4 regions of the Streptomyces sp. YKOK-I1 genome follow, and region 4 is predicted to be linked to each of the others. Evidence: riboswitches for the same ligand, from Rfam matches in the RefSeq annotation. Region 4 holds a riboswitch; each other region holds the start of a gene.
The links. Region 4 has a riboswitch for cobalamin ahead of ACYQ8Q_RS11480 (cobalamin biosynthesis protein). Riboswitches for the same ligand answer to the same signal wherever they lie in the genome.
Positions count from the first base shown of each region.

Region 1: linked by a shared signal. The riboswitch ahead of ACYQ8Q_RS33945 (ABC transporter ATP-binding protein) and the one ahead of ACYQ8Q_RS11480 (cobalamin biosynthesis protein) in region 4 are both predicted to bind cobalamin.
Region 2: linked by a shared signal. The riboswitch ahead of ACYQ8Q_RS30510 (ribonucleoside-diphosphate reductase subunit alpha) and the one ahead of ACYQ8Q_RS11480 (cobalamin biosynthesis protein) in region 4 are both predicted to bind cobalamin.
Region 3: linked by a shared signal. The riboswitch ahead of ACYQ8Q_RS33930 (CbtB domain-containing protein) and the one ahead of ACYQ8Q_RS11480 (cobalamin biosynthesis protein) in region 4 are both predicted to bind cobalamin.

Region 1 is NZ_BAAGDR010000001.1:7,607,021-7,612,390, forward strand. Features, by position in the region: gene ACYQ8Q_RS33945 (ABC transporter ATP-binding protein) at 1-859, opposite strand, end outside; cobalamin riboswitch at 998-1,197, opposite strand; gene ACYQ8Q_RS33950 (molybdopterin-dependent oxidoreductase) at 1,356-1,805, shown strand; gene katG (catalase/peroxidase HPI) at 1,866-4,052, opposite strand; gene ACYQ8Q_RS33960 (Fur family transcriptional regulator) at 4,080-4,526, opposite strand; gene ACYQ8Q_RS33965 (TetR/AcrR family transcriptional regulator) at 4,734-5,370, shown strand, end outside.
Region 2 is NZ_BAAGDR010000001.1:6,815,498-6,820,867, reverse strand. Features, by position in the region: gene ACYQ8Q_RS30520 (NACHT domain-containing protein) at 1-2,951, opposite strand, end outside; gene ACYQ8Q_RS30515 (GNAT family N-acetyltransferase) at 3,106-3,612, shown strand; cobalamin riboswitch at 3,665-3,789, shown strand; gene ACYQ8Q_RS30510 (ribonucleoside-diphosphate reductase subunit alpha) at 3,914-5,370, shown strand, end outside.
Region 3 is NZ_BAAGDR010000001.1:7,601,097-7,606,466, reverse strand. Features, by position in the region: gene ACYQ8Q_RS33940 (histidine phosphatase family protein) at 1-59, shown strand, start outside; gene ACYQ8Q_RS33935 (CbtA family protein) at 115-867, opposite strand; gene ACYQ8Q_RS33930 (CbtB domain-containing protein) at 887-1,108, opposite strand; cobalamin riboswitch at 1,145-1,300, opposite strand; gene ACYQ8Q_RS33925 (extracellular solute-binding protein) at 1,590-2,870, shown strand; gene ACYQ8Q_RS33920 (carbohydrate ABC transporter permease) at 2,966-3,817, shown strand; gene ACYQ8Q_RS33915 (carbohydrate ABC transporter permease) at 3,814-4,632, shown strand; gene ACYQ8Q_RS33910 (glycoside hydrolase family 3 N-terminal domain-containing protein) at 4,721-5,370, shown strand, end outside.
Region 4 is NZ_BAAGDR010000001.1:2,678,524-2,683,893, forward strand. Features, by position in the region: gene ACYQ8Q_RS11465 (class II aldolase/adducin family protein) at 1-200, opposite strand, end outside; gene ACYQ8Q_RS11470 (inorganic phosphate transporter) at 431-1,681, shown strand; gene ACYQ8Q_RS11475 (hypothetical protein) at 1,716-1,937, shown strand; cobalamin riboswitch at 2,094-2,236, shown strand; gene ACYQ8Q_RS11480 (cobalamin biosynthesis protein) at 2,353-3,294, shown strand; gene ACYQ8Q_RS11485 (cobyric acid synthase) at 3,291-4,781, shown strand; gene cobN (cobaltochelatase subunit CobN) at 4,778-5,370, shown strand, end outside.

The DNA of each region.
Region 1 (5,370 bases), 4.9 Mb from region 4:
GAGCGGGGAGCGTGCCCAGGAAGCGTATGTGCGGGCGGTCCCCGGGGGCGGCCCGGGTGACGGCGGCGCGGACGCCGTACACCTCGGCGATCAGCTCCTCGGTGAGGACCTCCTCCGGGGTGCCGCCCGCCACCACACGGCCCCGCCGCAGCACGAGCAGCCGGTCGCAGTACATCGCGGCCAGGTTGAGGTCGTGCAGGGCGACCACGCTGGTGAGCAGGGCGAGCTGGTGCTGGATGTCGAGGTGGTTGGTGGGTTCGTCCAGCAGCAGTTCCCGGGGCTGCTGGGCGAGGGCGCGGGCGATCTGCACCCGCTGGCGCTCCCCGCCGGACAGTGTCCGCCAGGGGCGGGCGGCTTTGTCGGCCAGACCGGTGCGGGCCAGCGCGGAGCGGACGGCCTCCTCGTCCTCGGCGGAGGCGGGCGCCCAGGCCCTGCGGTGCGGGACCCGGCCGAGGCGTACGACGTCGAGGACGGTCAGCGCGACCTGGGTGTCCGCCTGTTGCTCGACCACGGCCACCCGCCGGGCGACGGCGCGGCGCCCCGCCCGCTCCAGCGGGCGTCCGTCGAGCGTGACGGTGCCGGAGGACGGGGCGAGGACACCGGCGAGCAGCCGCAGCAGGGTGGACTTGCCGAAGCCGTTCGGGCCGAGCAGCCCGGTGACGGTCCCGGGGCGTGGGGCGAGGCCGACCCCGTCCAGGATCAGGGTCCCGTCGGCCGACCGACTGACCCGGTCGGCACACAGGCCCGCCGTGGAGGGCTGTCCACGCGCACCTTCTCCCCGCAGTTGTCGAGGGTGACGGGATACCCGGTAGCGGTGCTCCTGGCGGGGGCCGTTCCGGAACCGGCGGAACCGGCGCATCCGGTCAACAGCAGGGCACCGGCAAGGAACAGGGGGAGCGGCGGGACGGACGGGGCGTGCGAGCGGCACGGAACATCCTTCGGCGTCGAGGGCTCATGCGCGAAGCCCGGTCGTGCGGGTGCTCCCCCGGCGTCCTTGCGCCGCCGGAGGCCGCCAGCAGGTCTTCGGACTCGGGGTCATCCGGACGGGGCGCCTTCACGGACCGTTCGCCGTCCAGTGGCCGTTGCCCCGCCCGTCGCCCTCACCGCTGCGCGTCAGCTCCGGATTCGCACCGGATTCCCTGACCCGTCGTGCGTACGTGTACGCACAGGGGTACGACTGGCTTCGGCAAGCTACCACAGGCCCGAGGAGCGGCCCCATGCCGGCGATCAGCCGCATGTGCCAGCGATAAGTGGGACTTCGTATGGCAGAAGCAGATCTCCGCGCTGCATATGAATGGAATATGCGTTTGTGTTCCTCCCCGGCCCGGGTACGGTCACCGGGGAGGTGGTGGCCCATGAGTCAAGGCGCGGAACTCAGGCTCGCCGGTGATCTGGCCCGGCCGGCCCGGCTCACCGTGGCCGACCTGCTGGCCTGGCCCCAGCGGCGGGCCGCGGTCAGCTTCGAGTGCGCCACGAGCGGTGTCCAGCACCACCGCTTCACCGGACCGCTCCTGCACGACGTGCTGTCGGCGGCCCGGCCCGGCTTCGATCCCGCCCGGCGCAAGGACCGGCTGCGGTTCCTGATCGCCGTGCACGGGGCGGACGGGCATCACGCCCTGCTGTCGTGGGCCGAGATCGACCCCGACTTCGGCAACGCGGCCGTGCTGCTCGCCACCACCATCGACGACACCCCGCTCGACGGGGCCGGCCCCCAGCTGGTCCTGCCCCAGGACCGCTGCGGCGCCCGGCACATCAGCGGGATCGACACGATCCGGGTGGACGGCGGCTACATCCCCTGGAGCTGAACGCGAAGGGCGCCCGGGACAGGCCCGGGCGCCCTCGCTCACTTCAGGGGCGGTTCAGGATCAGACCAGGTCGAACCGGTCCAGGTCGGAGACCTTGGTCCAGGCCGCGACGAAGTCCTTCACGAACTTCTCCTTCGCGTCGTCGCTCGCGTAGACCTCGGCGAGGGCGCGCAGCTCGGAGTTGGAACCGAAGACCAGGTCGGCACGGGTGCCGGTCCACTTCAGGTTGCCCGCGTCGTCGCGGCCCTCGAAGGTGTGCTGGTCCTCCGAGGTGGACTTCCAGGTCGTGCCCAGCTCGAGCAGGTTGACGAAGAAGTCGTTGGTCAGGACGCCGGGGGTGTCGGTGAACACGCCGTGCTTGGACTCGCCGCTGTTGGCGCCGAGGACGCGCAGACCGCCGACGAGGACCGTCATCTCGGGGGCGCTCAGCGTGAGCAGGTTCGCCTTGTCGAGCAGCAGGTACTCGGCCGGCAGGCGGGTGCCCTTGCCGGTGTAGTTGCGGAAGCCGTCCCAGTACGGCTCCAGCGCGGCGAACGACTCGGCGTCCGTGTGCGCGTCGGTCGCGTCGACACGGCCCGGCGTGAAGGGGACCTCCACGTCGACGCCGGCGTCCTTGGCGGCCTTCTCGACCGCGGCGGCACCGCCGAGGACGATCAGGTCGGCCACGGAGACCTTCTTGGCCCCGGTGTTGAACTCGGCCTGGACACCCTCGATGACGCTGAGGACGTGACGGAGCTGGTCGGGGTCGTTGGCCTCCCAGCCGCGCTGGGGCTCCAGGCGGATACGGGCGCCGTTGGCACCGCCGCGCTTGTCGCTGCCGCGGAAGGTGGAGGCGGACGCCCAGGCGGTGGAGACCAGCTGGGAGACGGTCAGACCGGAGGCGAGCAGCTTGGCCTTGAGCGCCGTGACGTCGGCCGTGTCGATGGCCTCGCCCTCGGCCTCGGGCAGCGGGTCCTGCCAGATCAGGGTCTCCGCCGGGACCTCGGCGCCGAGGTACTGCGACTTCGGGCCCATGTCACGGTGGGTCAGCTTGAACCAGGCGCGGGCGAACGCGTCGGCGAACTCGGCCGGGTTCTCGTAGAAGCGGCGCGAGATCTGCTCGTAGACCGGGTCGAAGCGCAGCGACAGGTCGGTGGTGAGCATGGTCGGCAGCTGCTTCTTCGACGTGTCGTGCGCGTCGGGGATGATCGCCTCGGCGTCCTTCGCCACCCACTGGTTCGCACCGGCCGGGCTCTGGGTGAGCTCCCACTCGTACTCGAACAGGTTCTTGAAGAACCCGTTGCTCCACTGGGTCGGCGTGGCGGTCCAGGTGACCTCCAGGCCGGAGGTGATGGCGTCGCCGCCCTTGCCGGAGCCGTAGGTGCTGGCCCAGCCGAGGCCCTGGGCCTCGATCGGGGCGGCCTCGGGCTCGGCGCCGACGTTGTCCGCCGGGCCGGCGCCGTGGGTCTTGCCGAAGGTGTGACCACCGGCGATGAGGGCGACGGTCTCCTCGTCGTTCATCGCCATACGGCGGAAGGTCTCACGGATGTCGCGGGCCGCGGCGATCGGGTCCGGGTTGCCGTTGGGGCCCTCGGGGTTGACGTAGATGAGACCCATCTGGACGGCGCCGAGCGGGTTCTCCAGGTCGCGGTCGCCGCTGTAGCGCTGGTCGTCCAGCCAGACCTTCTCGGGACCCCAGTAGACGTCCTCCTCGGCCTCCCAGACGTCGGCGCGGCCGCCGCCGAAGCCGAAGGTCTCGAAGCCCATCTGCTCCAGGGCCACGTTGCCGGTCAGGATCATCAGGTCGGCCCAGGACAGCGCCTGGCCGTACTTCTTCTTCACCGGCCACAGCAGACGGCGGGCCTTGTCCAGGTTGCCGTTGTCCGGCCAGCTGTTCAGCGGCGCGAAGCGCTGCTGGCCGGCGCCGGCGCCGCCGCGGCCGTCGGAGATGCGGTAGGTGCCGGCGCTGTGCCAGGCCATACGGATCATCAGCGGGCCGTAGTTGCCGAAGTCGGCGGGCCACCAGTCCTGGGAGTCCGTCAGCACCGCGGCGATGTCCTGTTTGACAGCCGCCAGGTCGAGGTTCTTGAACGCCTCCGCGTAGTCGAAGTCCTCACCGAGCGGGTTCGCCACCGCCGGGTTCTTGGCGAGGATCTTCAGGTTGAGCCGCTCCGGCCACCACTGGCGGTTGCCGCCGCCCTGGGTGGGGTGTGCCGCACGGTCGTGGGCGACGGGGCACTTCGCCTCGGACGAGGGGTTCTCGGACATAGGGGGGATTCCTTCCGAAGGGGGAAATCAGGGTGCTGCCGCGGTACCGGCGGTGGAACAGGCGGGGCACAGGCCCCAGTAGATGACCTCGGCCTCGTCGATCGAGAAGCCTCGGTCGTCGGACGCGGTGAGACAGGGGGCGTGACCGACCGCGCAGTCGACGTCGGCGACGACGCCGCACGAGCGGCACACGAGGTGGTGGTGGTTGTCCCCGACGCGCCCCTCGAACCGCGCGGGGCTGCCGGGCGGTTCGATACGGCGGACGAGTCCGGCCGCGGTCAGCGCGTGCAGCGCCTCGTACACGGCCTGTACGGAGATGTGGCCGACGCGGTCGCGCACTCCGGAGGCGATCGTCTCGACATCGAGGTGGTCGCCGCTGCGGACGGTCTCCAGCAGCGCGACGCGGGCGGCCGTCACCCGCAGGCCGGCACCGCGCAGCTCTTCGGCGACGGTTCGGGGCTGGGGCGTGGTCATGGGGACAACCTACTCGGCTAAACACGAAGAGTTCAAGAAAACGATGGCAACAAGTTTGGTGTGTCGCGTCGGGGCCGGTTCGTCCCGCTATGGTGGCGTACGGAGTCGCCGGGGACGGGTTCCATTGGGCCGGACGGGGCCAGTGGGGCCGGTGGGGCCCGTGCCAGAATGGGCGTCCCGCCGCCACCACGATCACCGAGGTGCCCCGTGACCAAGCCCGTGGCCCGCGAGCCGCAGCGCCGAAACTCGCGGTCCAACCGGGCGCGCATCCTCGCCACGGCGCGCCGCGAGCTCGGCCGGAATCCCGACGTCACCCTGGAGGAGCTGGCGCGCGCCTCCGGTGTCGTACGGCGCACCCTGTTCGGGCATTTCCCCGGGCGGGCCGCGCTGCTGGAGGCGCTCGCGGAGGAGGCGTCCGAGACGCTGCGCGGGGTGCTGGAGACCGCCCGGCGGCCGGAGGAACCGGCCGAGCGGGCGCTCGCCCACTTCGTGCGCTGCATCTGGCCCGTCGGTGACCGCTACCGGCTGCTGCTCGCGCTCGCCCGGCGTGATCTGGGCATGGAGCGCGTCGCCGAGATCCTGGCGCCCGCCCGTGACGAGGTCACGTCCATCGTGGAGCGCGGCCAGCGCGACGGCGTCTTCCACAACCAGCTCCCGCCCGCCGTGCTGAGCGCGAGCCTGGAGGCCATGCACTTCGCCCTGCTGGAGCAGGTCAACACCGGCGCGCTCGAGGACGACGGCACCCGGACCGCCGTCGTCACGCTCATCGCGGCCGGGGTGCCGGCGGACCGCGCGGGCGCGGTGGTCGAGGAGGTCGCGCCGGAGGCGCCGGCCGAGGAGTCCG
Region 2 (5,370 bases), 4.1 Mb from region 4:
TTCACGGTGCCGGCCATCGACAGCCACCGCTGCACGGTCTGTACGGCGTCCGACTCACCGATCGCCCGGGACGGATCCCGCTGCCCGTCGTGCTCGTGGCCGGGCTCCGGCGCGCTGCCCTTCTCCCCCTCCTGACGGCCCGAGGTGTCGGGGAGTTCCCACAGGCACAGGGCCTGGAGCAGGCTGACCTGCGCGTGCCAGCACCGGGACTGCTGCAGCACGGTCTCCGCCAGCCGGATCAGGTCGGCACGGTTGCCCGGGTCCGCGTGCGGATGGAGTCTGCGCCGGTTGGCGGCGTACTTGAACCCCTGGGCCAGCGCCGCCTCCAGGACGAGCGGCAGATCGGGGGTGCCCCGGGTGAGCTGGGGGTCGAGGTGGCCCAGCCACTTGGCGAGGCGTTCCCGGGCCTCGTCGCGGTGGGACGCGCTGACCGAGCCCAGGAGCATGGGAAGGATCCAGGCCCGCATCACGAACTCCCGGAACAGGTCCACGCGCTGTTCGAGATACTCCTCGTCGATCGCCTCCCGCTCCTCGAACCGCGAGGCGCCGGAGCCGAACGGCCCCGCCGGGGCGGTCGGACCGGCGGCGCTCTGCTCCTCCATCTTCTCCGCCCACGCCTCGTACTTCCGCCTCCTGTCGCCCTTCAGCTTCCTGACCAGGCTGTTGTACTGCTTCACGGGGTCGGTGTGCAGACCGACCCGCTCCCGGATCAGGGCGAACGCGGCGTTGCCCCCGGCGCCGCACTCCTGGGCCGCCGCCAGGCGTATCGAGTGGCTGGGCTCCTTGATGCCCATCTGGTACAGCTGCCAGTACATCTGCGTGGTGGCGGTCTCCTCGGGCAGCGTCCGCAGCACCGCGCCGATCTGTCGGAGCAGCCGCAGCTTCGCGTCCTCCAGGGTGCGCCGATCCCCCTTGGCGCGCGGCCAGCGGTTGCGTATGTCGCCGATGACGTCGGTCAGCAGCGCGCGGTCCCGCTCCACGCACAGGGTTTCCAGGACCGCGGCGAAGAGATCGAGTGCCTTCGGATCGTCCGTGCGGCGGCTCGCGGCCTCGTAGAGCCGTTGGCCCAGCGTGCGCGGCCGCTGCCCCGGCATGTTCCTTCGCACGCCGGCCGGCCGCATCGGCCCACCGTTCGCCTTCTTGCGCTCGGCGCCGGAACGGCGCTCCCGGGCCGGGGACGACTCCGCCGCACGCCGACGGGACAGCAGCACCAGGGCGATGAGCAGTTCACGGCTGGGGCCGGGCGGTTGCAGTGCCTGGTCGACCAGCTCTCCGGCAGCGCGCTCCCCCAGGTGATGCAGCACGCGGAAGCCGAAGTAGGCCTGGATGATGCTGTGCGGGAAGCGGACCCTCTTCTCGAACCCCTCCACCAGCCCGAGTTTGTCCGCGTTGCCGGCGAAACGGGCGAGGATCGCCTGGGCCTGGTCCGCGCTGCTCTCGGTGAGCAGCCGCTGCGCCTCCTCCCCGAGGTTCCTGCGGAGCGAGTTCCAGATCTTCTGCCGGTGCCACTCCGAGAAGGCCTGGCCCTGTCTGCCGTTGCGGTCCTGGCGCGGTGCGCCCGTCCGCGGGCCCGTCCGGGACGTCGTACTCCGGCCGCCCGAGCGGGAGTCGCAGGCGAGCAGCTCGGTCAAGCCCACCTCCAGCTTGTCCTGGAGCAGCCCGATGCACGCCAGGGCGGACACCACCTCGACCGTGTCACGGCGCTCCCGCTCGTTCAGCGCGACCTCCTCGCGCAGCAGCCGCTCGCACAGCGTGTCCTTCCACCGCTCCAGCAGCCACAGCCGCAGCGTGCCGCGGTCCCGGCTGCGGGTGTTCAGCCGCCTGGGGTCGTCCAGGGCGCCGTGACGGTGCAGTTCACGGGCGATCTGGAGGTAGACGGGCGATTCGGTCACCTCCGCCGTCTCCACGATCCAGTCCACGCGCCGCTCGTCCGAGTCGGGCACGTGCGCCTGGACGAAGCGCAGCGCCTCCTCCTCGCTCAGCGGTTCCAGCTCCACGATCGCGGCGGCGGTGCTCTCCAGGGGGCTGTGCGGCCGGGAGGCGATGACCAGCGGCAGTCTCTCCTTGTGCGCGCGCTCGATGGCCTTGCGGATGATGTTGTCCCGGTTCTGCTGGAGGCTGTCGTCGAGGAGAGCCTCCTCCAGACCGTCGGCTATCACCACCGGCTTGTCGTCGGCGAGCAGTTGCTGCCAGACCCGGTCGTTCTTGCCGCGGGCCAGGACACCCTGCGGTGCCTCCTCGGTGAAGCGCTGCCGGGCCAGGCTCTGGAAGTCCAGGTCGCCCCCGCCGTCCACGTCCCGCAGCCGGATCGGCACGGGCACGGCGTGCTCCCGGGCCAGCAGTTCGCAGAGCCGCACCAGGACCGCGGTCTTGCCCGCGCCGACACCGCCGACGAGCAGATAGGGCCTGCGTGTGTTGCGGTCCCGCAGCCGTTGGGCGATGACCTCGGCGATCGCCTCACGGCCCACGATCCCGGCGATGTCCTGGCCGGCGGTGAGCACCAGCCGGCGGGGGTCCTTGCGGACCTTGGCGAGGTAGCGGTGTTTGGTCCAGCTGTACCAGCAGAACAGGAAGAGCGCGGCTGCGATCGAAGCGGTCAGGACCGGGCCGAGGAGGTTCAGAAGGGTTTCGACACCTTTTTTGTCCTTGAGCCAGTCATCGAAGCTGGTCGACCCCTTGAAGGCGCTGTACACGGCGTCCCCGCACCAGGCGAGGATCGCCAGGAGGGCGATCAGCCAGATGAGTCTGGTGAGGTTGCCGTAGGTGAACCACCGGTGCCATTTCTTGGGGCGGGTGACGCCACGGCGGGCCTCCAGACGAATCGTCAGGCGGTGCCAGCGGGCGAGGAGTACACGTCTGACGCCGTGCCCCGCACGTCTGAAGTGCAGCGTCGCCATCGGCGCGTTGCGCGGCCGCTGCTTGCCCGGGGTGTGACGGACGACCCTGGTCATCGTGTGCTCTCCCTCCGAGAGCGTTCCTCGGGACGGAGGACCCGTGGGCGCCGGCACCTCCTTCCATGGAATCACTCCCGCCGTACCCCGCAACCCGGGCGCCTCCAGGGAAAATCGGGAGGCCCGCGCGCGCGGCTCGGGCAGACTCGGGGCCATGGACATCGTGATACGGCGGGCGGATCCCGGTGAGTACGAGGCGCTCGGCGAGATCACCGCGCGGGCCTATCTCCAGGACGGCCTCCTCGACTACGGCGAGGGGGACGAGTATCTGCCGGTGCTGAAGGATGTGGCCGCGCGGGCCGCCGCCGCGGAGGTGCTCGTGGCGGTGGAGGGCGAGCGGCTCCTCGGCGGTGTCACGTTCGTCGCCGGTCCCGGTCCCGTCGCCGACATCGCGCGGCCCGGTGAGGCCGAGATCCGGGCGCTCGCGGTCGCGCACGACGCGCGGGGCCGGGGCGCCGGGGAAGCCCTCGTACGGGCCTGTCTCGACCGGGCGCGGGCCACGGAGGGCTGCGCGGCGGTCGTCCTGTCGACCCAGCGCAGCATGCACACCGCCCATAGGATCTACGAACGTCTCGGCTTCGTCCGTACACCCGGGCGGGACTGGAATCCCGTGCCGCATCTGGACGACGTCACTCTCCTCACCTACGAGTTGACACTCTGACACCACCCCGACACAACATCTGGGGGTGGCGTGACAGGCGAGCACAAGATGTATGCTCATGCTCGTTGTCGCCGCAGGGGAATCCGGTGCGAATCCGGAACTGTCCCGCAACGGTGTACTTGTGCATGTCTGTGCACGAGCGTCAGTCCGAGGACCTGCCGACAGCGCGCCCGGCCGTCCCGGTCCGGGTGCCTTGACGTCCGGGTCTCGTGGAGTGGGCCGGTGGACGCGACGCCGTGCGCGCTCGTGTGCTGCCCCCTGCGCTCCGCCAGGCCCCCTGCCGAGCGAGGGAGAGCCCCACGTGACCATCGCGCCAGCCGATCCGGCCTCAGCGATCCAGCCGGACACCGACGGTCCCGGTACCGCGCTGCTGCGGACCCTGACCGAGCTGACCGCCGACCTCCCCGACGCCGACCCCGGGCGGGTCGCCGCCGCCGCGCTGCGCGGCCGGTCGGCGCGGGCGGACGAGACGGAGCTGCGCGAGCTGGCCACGGAGGCGGCCGCCGGCCTGATCTCCGAGGACCCCGCCTACTCGAAGCTGGCCGCCCGGCTGCTGACGGTCTCGATCGCCGCGGAGGCCGCCTCCCAGGGCGTGACGTCCTTCACGGAGTCCGTCGCCGTCGGCCACCGCGAGGGGCTCGTCGCCGACCGCACCGCCGCGTTCGTACGGCTGCACGCGGCCCGGCTGGACGCCCTGGTCGACACCGGCGCCGACGACCGCTTCGGATACTTCGGGCTGCGCACCCTGCACAGCCGCTATCTGCTGCGACACCCGATCACCCGCAAGGTGATCGAGACGCCCCAGCACTTCCTGCTCCGGGTCGCGTCCGGTCTCGCCGATGGGGGTCCCCCCTCTGGGGGAGACACGGCCCGCTCCCTGGACGAGGTCGCCGCGCTCTACGGGCTCATGAGCCGGCTCGACTATCTGCCGTCCTCCCCCACCCTCTTCAACTCCGGCACCCGGCACCCCCAGATGTCGTCCTGCTACCTCCTCGACTCCCCGCTGGACGAGCTGGACTCGATCTACGACCGCTACCACCAGGTCGCCCGGCTGTCCAAGCACGCCGGCGGCATCGGGCTGTCGTACTCCCGCATCCGCTCGCGCGGTTCGCTGATCCGCGGCACCAACGGGCACTCCAACGGCATCGTGCCGTTCCTGAAGACCCTGGACGCCTCGGTCGCCGCCGTGAACCAGGGCGGCCGGCGCAAGGGCGCGGCCGCGGTCTACCTGGAGACCTGGCACTCCGACATCGAGGAGTTCCTGGAGCTGCGCGACAACACCGGTGAGGACGCCCGCCGTACGCACAACCTGAACCTGGCGCACTGGATCCCGGACGAGTTCATGCGTCGGGTGAACGCCGACGGGCAGTGGTCGCTGTTCTCCCCCGCCGACGTGCCCGAGCTGGTCGACCTGTGGGGCGAGGAGTTCGACGCCGCGTACCGCAAGGCGGAGGAGACCGGGCTCGCGAAGAAGACCATCCCGGCGCGTGATCTGTACGGCCGGATGATGCGGACCCTCGCCCAGACCGGCAACGGCTGGATGACCTTCAAGGACGCGGCCAACCGCACCGCCAACCAGACGGCGCTGCCGGGCCATGTCGTCCACTCCTCCAACCTCTGCACGGAGATCCTGGAGGTCACGGACGACGGCGAGACGGCGGTCTGCAACCTGGGTTCGGTGAACCTCGGCGCGTTCGTCGACCCGACGGCCGGCGACCTCGACTGGGAGCGGCTGGACGCCACGGTCCGCACCGCCGT
Region 3 (5,370 bases), 4.9 Mb from region 4:
ACCTGCGGCTCGGGCAGCCGCTGGACCCGGCCGGCGAATCAACGGACGACCGCGTATGACAGGGCCCCCGGACGGATCCGGGGGCCCTGTGCGTTCACCGTCCTTGCGGTCGGCTCACTGCGGGACGGTCACGGCCGTCCGCGCCGGCGCCTTCACGGGCCCGGGGTTCAGGAGCCGTTCGGCCAGTTCGCCGAAGACGAGGCCGAAGCCCGTCCACAGCGTGATCTGGAGAGCGAGGGTGGACAGGCGGAACCGCCACAGCAGGGTGGCCGGGAAGTCCGCCGGGACTTCGTTGATCGTGGGCAGGAACGCGTACGCCAGACCGATCAGGGTGACGAAGCCGAGGACGGCGACGACGGTGGCGTACCAGGTGCCGAGCCTCGGCGCGAGCCGCTTGCCGGCGATCACCGCGGCGATCGCGAGCAGCACACCGAGCAGCATCATCAGGAAGAACAGGGTGGTCCGTTTGGCGATCGTGTCGTGGTCGCCGACCGCGGGCGGGTTGGCCGGGTACTTCAGGAACGGCACGACGTACACGGCCAGCAGCGCGGCCCCCGACAGCAGCAGCGCCGTGGCCCGCGGGCCGAAGGGGCCGACCCGGCCGAGGGCGAAGCAGTAGGCGAGGGCGGCGACGCCGCCGAAGGCGACCCCGTAGACGAGGACGCCGGTGGCGAGACCGGCGGTGGACTGAAGGGAGCGGGAGACGAGTTCGACCTCGTGCTCGTGGGCGTGGGCCTCCTCGAAACCGATGGCGCTGTCGACGTTCGGCTCGCCCAGGAAGTAGGCGACGACGAGGGCGAGCACGCCGGCCGCGAGGCCGGCGAGCATGCCCCGCACCAGGAGGTTTCGCACGGTTGCGGAGTTCATGGCGGTGCGGCGTCCCTCGTCAGTGGCAGGGGAAGCCGAGCAGGTGGCGGGCGTCGTGCACCCACTCGTGGACTCCCTCGCCGGAGACGACGGAGGTGGCGCCCTGCTCGGCGCCGACGAAGTACAGCAGGACCAGCATGAGGATGCCGAAGAAGACCGCCCAGGGAGCGATGTCCTTCAGCGGGAGCTTGGCGGGAACGGCGGGTGCGGCGGTGGTCGGCTGGGCGACGTGCTGCGCCATGGCAGGGCCTCCTCTGGGAGTTCGCGTCCCATCTCGGTGGTGCACAGGACGACGGCCCCGGGTCTGACTCGCGGTCCGCCCCTCCACCAGGAGCGCACCGTTCACAGTGGCGCGACCGTGCCGGATTTCCACCGGCTTCCGTGTTTCCGTCGTCGATATCAGAGTGAAGGTACCGTGCCCCGGCGAACTGGCCAAGAGCGCACTGTCCGACGTGATCCGGCTCTCCTCGCTCCGGCCGTTCCGCCCCGGACGCTCGAAAATGTTTCGTAACCGGCGGTTTTCCCCTCCTTGTCCTGGCTGTGACGGCCGTGCCAGTGTCCCGGTCCAGCAGGCGAGCCGTCCGCGGCGAGGGCGGTCGAAAGCCTTTCGCGCGAGCCGCCCGGCCGCCTGCCGAACGGACAGGGCATGCCGAGCATGCCGGGAAGAAGAGAGGCAGAGCATGCACGGAATCCGGGTATTTCCGAGAACACGACGCGCGGCGGTGGCCGTGGTCACCGCGACGGCGGCGCTGAGCCTGCTCGCCGCGTGCGGGACGTCGGGGCCGGGCGGATCGTCGTCGGGGGGCTCGTCGTCGAAGGGCCTGACGATGTGGGCGCTGAACGACCAGACGATCCTCAAGGAGTCCGTCGACGCCTACAACAAGGACCACCCGGACGAGAAGATCACCCTGCGGCTGTTCGCGAACGACGACTACAAGCAGAAGCTGCGGGTGGCGTTCGGGGCGGACCAGGCCCCGGACATCTTCTTCAGCTGGGGCGGCGGCGCGCTGAACGACTATGTGAAGGCGGACAAGGTCGACGCCCTGACCGACGCTCAGGTGGGGCTGCTGCGGTTCACGCCGAGCGTGCTGCAGAGCGCCACGTTCAGCAGCAAGGTCTACGGCATACCGGCCAACGGGCTGGCCCCGGTGGTCCTCTACTACAACAAGAAGGTCCTCAAGGACGCGGGCGTGGAGGCGCCGACGACGTACGACGGACTGCTGGCCGCCGTGAAGAAGCTGAAGGGCGACGGGGTCACCCCGATCTCCCTCGCGGCGAACTCCAAGTGGCCGACGCTGATGTACCTGGAGTACCTGCTCGACCGCGAGGGCGGCTCCGAGGTGTTCACCAAGATCGCCTCCGGTGACGCCGCGGCCTGGAAGGACCCGGCGGTCACCGCGGCCAACACCCGCCTCCAGGAACTCGCGAAGGCCGGGGCGTTCGGCGACAACGCCTCCTCCGTCAGCTACGACCAGGGCGCCTCCACCGCGCTGCTCTACACCGGCAAGGCCGGGATGGAGCTGATGGGCACCTGGGAGTACGCCAACCTGGTCAAGGCCGCACCGGACTTCGTGAAGAAGGACCTGGGCTATGTCGCCTTCCCGTCGGTGTCCGGCGGCGCGGGCGACCCGAAGGCCATCGTCGGCAACCCCTCCAACTTCCTGTCCCTGAACTCGAAGAGCAAGAACAAGTCGGCGGCGCTCACCTACCTGAAGAACTACGTCCTGAACGGCGACCAGGTCGACGCCTATCTCGCGGCGGGCAGTGTGCCTCCGGTCAACGGACTGGACACCAAGCTGGCGGCGGTGAAGTCGGCCGACGACAAGAAGTGGCTGAGCTTCGTATACCAGCTGGTGCAGAACTCCCCGACGTTCCAGCTCTCCTGGGACCAGGCGCTCCCCTCCGACCAGGCGGATCCGCTGCTGACCAACGTGGACAAGTCGTTCCTGCGGCAGATCGAGCCGGAGGAGTTCGGCACGGCCATGAGCGAGGCGGCGCAGTAATGACCACGGTGGTCCGTACGCCGCGACCGGTCGCGTCCTCCACGACGCGGCCGGCCACGGCCCGTTCACGGCGCCGCCCGGGCGGTGCCCTGCTCATGGCGGCGCCCGCGCTGCTGCTGTTCGCTCTGTTCGGTCTGGTGCCGCTGGTCGGCGTGGTGGTGCTGAGCCTCTCCCGCTGGGACGGTCTGGGCTCGCTCGGCTGGGCCGGGTCCGCCAACTGGAGCGGGGTCCTCGCCGACGACGCCACCTGGCAGGCGCTCTGGCTCACCCTCAAGGTGATGGCGGTGAGCTGGCTGGTCCAGACACCGGTCTCACTGGCGCTCGGGGTGTTCCAGTCGCCCAAGGGGCGGCTGCGCGCGCTGTTCGCCGTGGTGTGGTTCCTGCCGCTGCTGCTGTCGGCCGTGGCGATCGGTCTGACCTGGCAGGCGCTGCTCGACCCGTCCTTCGGCATCGGCGCCACGCCCGGGCTGCACTGGCTGGCGCGGCCGCTGCTCGGCTCCCCCGACCTGGCTCTCTACACTGTGATCTTCGTGATCGCCTGGCAGTTCGTGCCGTTCCACGCCCTGCTGTACCAGGCGGGCATCCGGCAGATCCCGGTCTCGTTGTACGAGGCCGCCGCCATCGACGGCGCCGGTCCCGCGACCCGCTTCCTGCGGATCACGCTGCCGCAGCTGAAGTACACGCTGGTCACGTCGAGCACCCTGATGCTGGTCGGCTCGCTCACCTACTTCGATCTGATCTACGTCCTGTCCGGCGGCACGGGCGGCCCGGGCACCGCGACCCGGGTCCTGCCGCTGGCCATGTACATCACGGGTTTCCAGTCGCACGACATGGGCCGGGCCAGCGCGATCGCCACCCTGCTGGTGGTGTTCGGCCTCGCGCTGTCGCTGCTCACCACCCGCCTGTCCGGCTTCACCCGGATGGACAGCCAGCAGGAGGGCATGTGAACGCCTTGCGCAGAACCGTCGCCGGCGGCGCCGCCCTCGGGTGGACCGCGCTGGTCGTGGTCCCCGTGTACTGGCTGGTCGTCACCAGCCTGCGCGGGCGCGGCGACTTCACCACCGCCAGCCCGCTGTCCCTGCCCGGACACCCGACGCTGGAGAACTACCGGACCGTCCTGGACGGCGGCTTCACCACCTATCTGCTCAACAGCGTCGTCGTCACCGCCGCGACGGTCGCGGTCACCGTGGTCGTGGCCCTGATGGCCGCGTTCTCGATCGTCCGGCACGCCGACCGCTTCTCCCGGCTGACCTTCCGGCTGTATCTGCTGGGCCTGGCGATCCCGCTCCAAGCGGTGATCATCCCGGTCTATCTGCTGATCATCCGGATGCATATGTACGACAGTCTGCTCGCGATCGTGCTGCCCTCGGCGGCGTTCGCGCTGCCGGTCACCGTGATGATCCTGGTCAGCTTCCTGCGGGACGTGCCGCGTTCGCTGTTCGAGGCGATGGTCGTGGACGGCGCCGGGGACTGGCGCATGCTGTTCTCGCTCGCGGCGCCGCTGGCCCGGCCCGCGCTGGTGACGGTCGCGGTGTACGACGGCCTCCAGGTCTGGAACGGCTTCCTGTTCCCCCTGATCCTCACCCAGAGCGGCGACAAGGCCGTACTGCCGCTCGCTCTGACGCTCTACCGGGGCGAGTTCGGCATCGACGTGCCCGCGACGATGGCCGCGGTGGTGCTCTCCACCCTTCCCATGCTGGTGGTCTTCGTCCTCGCCAGACGCCGGTTGGTCGCCGGACTGACCGCCGGATTCTCCAAGTAACCGACCGCGTAACCCACCGCCGCAGACGAAGAGGCCGACGCCACGGGGGCGCCGGCCCTCCTCGGCATGCCCAAGAACGGAGTCGTGCATGACGACCACCACGCCGGACCCCTCTCGGCAGCTCTCCCCGGCGCGTCCCTGGACCGACGCCGCTCTCCCGGCCGGCGAACGCGTCGAGGCGCTGCTCGCCCGCCTCACCCTGGAGGAGAAGGTCGCCCAGCTCAGCAGCACCTGGGAGGACGTCGAACCGGCCGGCCCCGAGGTCGCCCCCGGCACCAGTCTCTTCGGCCGGGTCGGCGACCTCGACGAGACCGCCCGGCACGGCCTCGGCCAGCTCACCCGCCCCTACGGCACCGTGCCCCGGCCCGCGCTGGAACACGCCCGGCTGCTCGCGGCCCGCCAGCGGCAGATCATCGGGCAGAGCAGGTTCGGCATCCCTGCCATGGCGCACGACGAGTGCCTGACCGGCTTCACCACGTACGGCGCCACCATCTACCCCACCTCGCTCGCCATGGCGGCCACCTTCGACCCGGCGCTGATCGGCCGGGTCGGCGAGGCGATCGGCGCCGACATGGCCGAGGCCGGGGTCCACCAGGGCCTCGCCCCCGTCGTGGACGTGATCCGCGACTACCGCTGGGGGCGCTGCGAGGAGACGTACGGCGAGGACCCGTATCTCGTCGGGGCGATGGGCGAGGCGTATGTGCGGGGCCTGCAGAGCGCCGGGGTGTACGCCACGCT
Region 4 (5,370 bases):
CCGTCGAGGTCGACACCGGTGACGTCGTCCGGGGTGAGGCGGTCGTAGGGCACGCCCGAAGGGGTGACGAGCACGGTGTCGCCGACCCGTACGGAGACGTTGCCGGAGGTGCCGACGACCAGGCCGTCGGCGACGGTGCGGCGGGCCGTCGCCACGAGCGCCGCCCAGGCCTGACGTTCGTCGCTCAGCTGTTCACCCATGCCCCGATCCTGCCAGGGGGCGCGACCGCCCGGCACCGGAGGCCGCCGCGTGAGAAGCGTCTCTTCGGGGGGAGCCGGCGGGGGCGGCGGCCCGGTCGCGCTTGGGCGGCGTGCGAACGTAGTGACGACGACCACATTCGGACACCCTCGCGCCCCCCTCAGTTCACCTTCCGTTTACCCAGGTTACCTACCTTCAACAAACCAATGACTTCGAACGATTGCCTGGGTAAATGGAAAACTTCTCGCTGATCCTCGCGATTGTGGTGGTCACCGCACTCGCGTTCGATTTCACGAACGGTTTCCACGACACCGCCAACGCGATGGCCACCACCATCTCGACCGGTGCACTCAAGCCCAAGGTCGCGGTGGCCATGTCCGCCGTGCTGAACCTTGTGGGCGCCTTCCTCTCGGTGGAGGTCGCGAACACGATCTCCAAGGGTCTCGTCGACGAGACCGGCATCCGTCCCGAGGTCATCTTCGCCGCCCTGGTCGGCGCGATCCTCTGGAACCTGCTGACCTGGCTGGTGGGTCTGCCCTCCAGCTCCTCGCACGCCCTCATGGGCGGCCTGATCGGCGCCACCATCGCCTCGGCCGGCCTGGGCGCGGTGCACGGTGACGTCCTGGTCACCAAGGTCCTGATCCCGGCCGTCGCGGCCCCGATCGTGGCGGGCGTCGCCGCGATGCTCGCCACCCGGCTGTCGTACACGCTGGGCAGGAAGGCCGACGGCAAGGCCGCGGCGAAGGGCTACCGCGCGGGCCAGATCGCCTCGGCCGGCCTGGTCTCCCTGGCGCACGGCACGAACGACGCGCAGAAGACGATGGGCATCATCACCCTGGCCCTGGTCGCGGGCGGCGCCGTCGCCCCCGACTCGGACCCGCCCACCTGGGTCATCCTCTCCGCCGGCATGGCCATCGCGCTCGGCACCTACCTCGGCGGCTGGCGCATCATCCGCACCATGGGCAAGGGCCTGACCGACCTTCAGCCGCAGCAGGGCTTCGCCGCCCAGACCAGCGCGGCGACGGTCATCCTGGCCTCCTCCCACCTCGGCTTCTCCCTGTCCACCACGCACTCCGTCTCCGGTTCGGTGATGGGCGCGGGCCTGGGCCGCAAGGGCGGTGTGGTCCGCTGGTCGACGGCGACCCGGATGTTCGTGGCCTGGGGCCTGACGCTCCCGGCGGCCGCCCTGGTGGGCGCGCTGGCCGAGTCCGTCACCGGCCTGGGCGACTGGGGCACGGGCCTGGTCCTGGTCTTCCTCGTCGCTTCCAGCGCGGCGATCTGGAAGATCTCCCGCCGCGAGGTCGTCGACCACACCAACGTCAACGACCACGACCACGCAGAGCCGGCCGGCGTGGTGACCACGGCGATCGCCGCCGTGGCCGTGCCCCCGGCCCACCCGGTCGCCGAGAACCTGGCGGCCACCATCCCGTCCCCGGCCGCCACGGCCACCACCACGACCGAGCCGACGGCTCCGGCCGCCTGAGCCCGCCCACCCGGTACGAAGGAAGAGAATCAGCATGGACATCGACTGGGCGGCCCTGGGCTCCGTCTTCGGCGTCAGCCTCGTGATCACGGTGGCCCTCGTGGCCCTGTTCACCCTCGGCGTCATGGGCCTGTCCCGCCAGGAGCGGGCCTCCGAAGAGGGCGGCTCCGCCGCTCTCGCGGTCACCGGCGCGTACGCGTGCTTCGCCGCGTGCGCGGCCGCGGTGGCGTACGGGATCTCCCTGATCGTCGCCTGACCCATCTGCTCGACCACCGAAGGGGTGCGGGACGGATCGCCGTCCCGCACCCCTTCTGCATGACCTCTCTGCATGACCTCTCCTCAGGACCTCGCGAACCACCCCCGTGTGGGGTTCTGCACACTCTCCCCGTGCAGGTCAACGGCAAGTTGACGGCCCTTCCAGGGGCGTGGTGGACTGCCGGGGCCATGTACGGCGGCAGAAGAGGAAGCCGGTGAGAATCCGGCGCGGTCCCGCCACTGTCACCGGGGTAGGTAGCCCCGGGAGCCAGGAACTCTCGCCGCCGGTCTCGTCGAACCAGGGCGTGGACACCCTGAGTGAGGACATATCGCCATGCTCGCCTGCCGTTCGGGAGTCCGCCCGGCTCTCAGGTACAGCCCAGGATCGCTGCCCGCCCCCACGGCCGGCTGAGCCGATGCGAGCCGATCGCGTCTTCGCGTACGGCGCCGCTGCCGGCCTCCTCGGTGACCTGCTCCTCGGCGATCCCCGCCGGGGGCATCCGGTCGCCGCGTTCGGGCGGGCCGCCGGTGCCGTGGAGCGGCTGCTGTGGCGGGACCACCGGGGACGCGGCGCCCTGCACACCGCCGTGTGCGCGGGTGGCGCGGTCGCTCTCGGGTCCGCCGCCGAGAGGGCCGTACGCCGCTCCCCCACCGCCTCCGTCGTCCTGACCGCCGCCGCCACCTGGGCCGTGGTCGGCGGGACCTCGCTCGTCCGTGAGGCCCGGACCGTCGGGCGGGCCCTGGAGGCGGGGGACGTCGAGGCGGCGCGGGCCCGGCTGCCGCATCTGTGCGGGCGGGACCCGCAGGCTCTCGACGCCGACGGGATCGCGCGGGCCGTGGTGGAGTCCGTCGCGGAGAACACCTCCGACGCCGTCGTGGGCGCCCTGGTGTGGGGCGCGGTGGGCGGGGTGCCGGGGCTGCTCGGGTTCCGGGCCGTCAACACACTGGACGCGATGGTGGGTCACCGATCCGCCCGTTACCGGCGGTTCGGGTGGGCCTCGGCCCGGCTCGACGACCTCGCCGGGTGGCCGGGGGCACGGCTGACCGCCGTACTCGCCGCGCTGGCCGGGGACGATCCGCGCGGGGCCGTACGGGCCTGGCGGCAGGACGCGGACCGGCATCCCAGCCCCAACGCCGGGCCCGTCGAGGCCTCGTTCGCGGGGGCCCTCGGGGTGCGGCTGGGCGGGACGCTGTCGTACGGGGGCCGGGTCGAGCACCGGCCGGTGCTCAACGGGGAAGGACGCGCCGTCGCCACGGGCGACATCGAGCGGGCCGTACGGCTCTCCCGGCGCGTCGGTCTGCTCGCGCTCGGCGTCTGTGTCGCCGGGCGCCTCATCGCAAGGGGGCACAGGTCATGAGCGGGGGTCTCCTCGTCGCCGGCACCACCTCCGACGCCGGCAAGAGCGTCGTCACGGCCGGGATCTGCCGGTGGCTGGTCCGCCAGGGGGTCAAGGTCGCGCCCTTCAAGGCGCAGAACATGTCGCTGAACTCCTTCGTGACCCGCGAGGGCGCGGAGATCGGGCGGGCGCAGGCCATGCAGGCGCAGGCCTGCCGCATCGAGCCGACCGCGCTGATGAATCCCGTGCTGCTCAAGCCCGGTGGCGAGCAGAGCAGTCAGGTGGTGCTGCTCGGCAGGCCGGTGGGCGAGCTGAGCGCGCGGGGCTACCACGGGGGGCGGCAGCGGCAGCTGCTCGGGACGGTGCTGGAGTGTCTCGCAGAACTGCGGGGCACGTATGACGCGGTGATCTGTGAGGGGGCGGGGAGTCCGGCCGAGATCAATCTGCGGCGCACCGACATCGTCAACATGGGGATCGCCCGGAATGCCGGGCTGCCCGTGCTGGTCGTCGGGGACATCGACCGCGGGGGTGTCTTCGCCTCCTTCTTCGGGACGGTCGCTCTTCTGTCGGAGGAGGACCAGCGGCTGGTCGCCGGGTTCCTGGTGAACAAGTTCCGGGGGGATGTCTCGCTGCTCGAACCGGGGTTGGACATGCTCCACGGGCTCACCGGGCGGCGGACCTACGGGGTGCTGCCCTTCCGGCACGGGCTCGGGATCGACGAGGAGGACGGGATGGGGGTCCGGAACTCCCGCGCCTCCGCCCCGGTCGGCGAGGACGTGCTGCGGGTGGCCGTGTGCGCGGTCCCGCTCATGTCGAACTTCACCGATGTCGACGCGCTCGCCGCCGAACCCGGTGTCGTCGTGCGGTTCGTGGACCGGCCGGAGGAACTGGCCGACGCCGATCTCGTCGTCGTCCCCGGGACGCGCGGGACCGTCCGCGCGCTGGAGTGGCTGCACGAGCGCGGGCTCGCCGACGCCCTCGTCGGCAGAGCCGCGGAAGGGCGCCCGGTTCTCGGCATCTGCGGCGGCTTCCAGATCCTCGGCCGGCACATCGAGGACGAGGTCGAGAGCCGTCGGGGGCAGGTCGAAGGCCTCGGGGTGCTGCCCCTGAGGGTCAGGTTCGCCCCCGAGAAGATCCTTGCCCGGCCGGAAGGGGAGGCACTCGGGGAGCCGGTCTCGGGATACGAGATCCACCACGGGGTCGCCGACGTCCAGGGCGGCGAAGCCTTCTTGGACGGCTGCCGGGTCGGGCAGACCTGGGGCACGCACTGGCACGGCTCGCTGGAGTCCGACGGGTTCCGGCGGGCGTTCCTGCGCGAGGTGGCGGCCGCCGCGGGCCGCCGGTTCGTGCCGGCCCCGGACACCTCGTTCGCCGCGCTGCGCGAGGAGCAGCTCGACCGGCTCGGCGATCTGATCGAACAGCACGCGGACACGGACGCGCTCATGCGGCTCATCGAGTCGGGCGCGCCGCAAGGACTGCCTTTCATTCCACCGGGAGCGCCCGCATGAGCACTGTGTTGTTGTTGTCGACCGCCGACACCGATCTGCTGGCGGCCCGGGCCGCCACCGGCGCCGGCTACCGGATCGGCAACCCGACCCGCGTCGACGTCACGGACGAGCTGCCCGGTCTCCTGGACGGCGCCGACCTCGCCGTCGTACGGCTGCTCGGCGGCAAGCGGGCCTGGGAGGACGGGCTGGCCGTGCTCAAGGCGTCCGGGATCCCGACCGTGCTGCTGGGCGGCGAGAGCGTGCCGGACGCCGAGCTGATGGCCGAGTCGTCGGTGCCGGCCGGTGTGGTGGCCGAGGCGCTGCGGTACCTGGTCGAGGGCGGGCCCGACAACCTCACCGAACTCGCCCGGTTCCTCTCGGACACCGTGCTGCTGACCGGCGAGGGGTTCGTCGAGCCGCGGAAGATGCCCGAGTACGGCGTCCACGGCCCCCGTCCGCAGGAGAGCGGCCGGCCGACCGTCGGCGTGCTCTTCTACCGGGCCCATGAGCTGAGCGGCAACACCGCGTTCGTGGACACCCTGTGCGAGGCGATCGAGGCGCGGGGGGCCAACGCGCTGCCCGTGTACTGCGGTTCGCTGCGCGGGGCGGA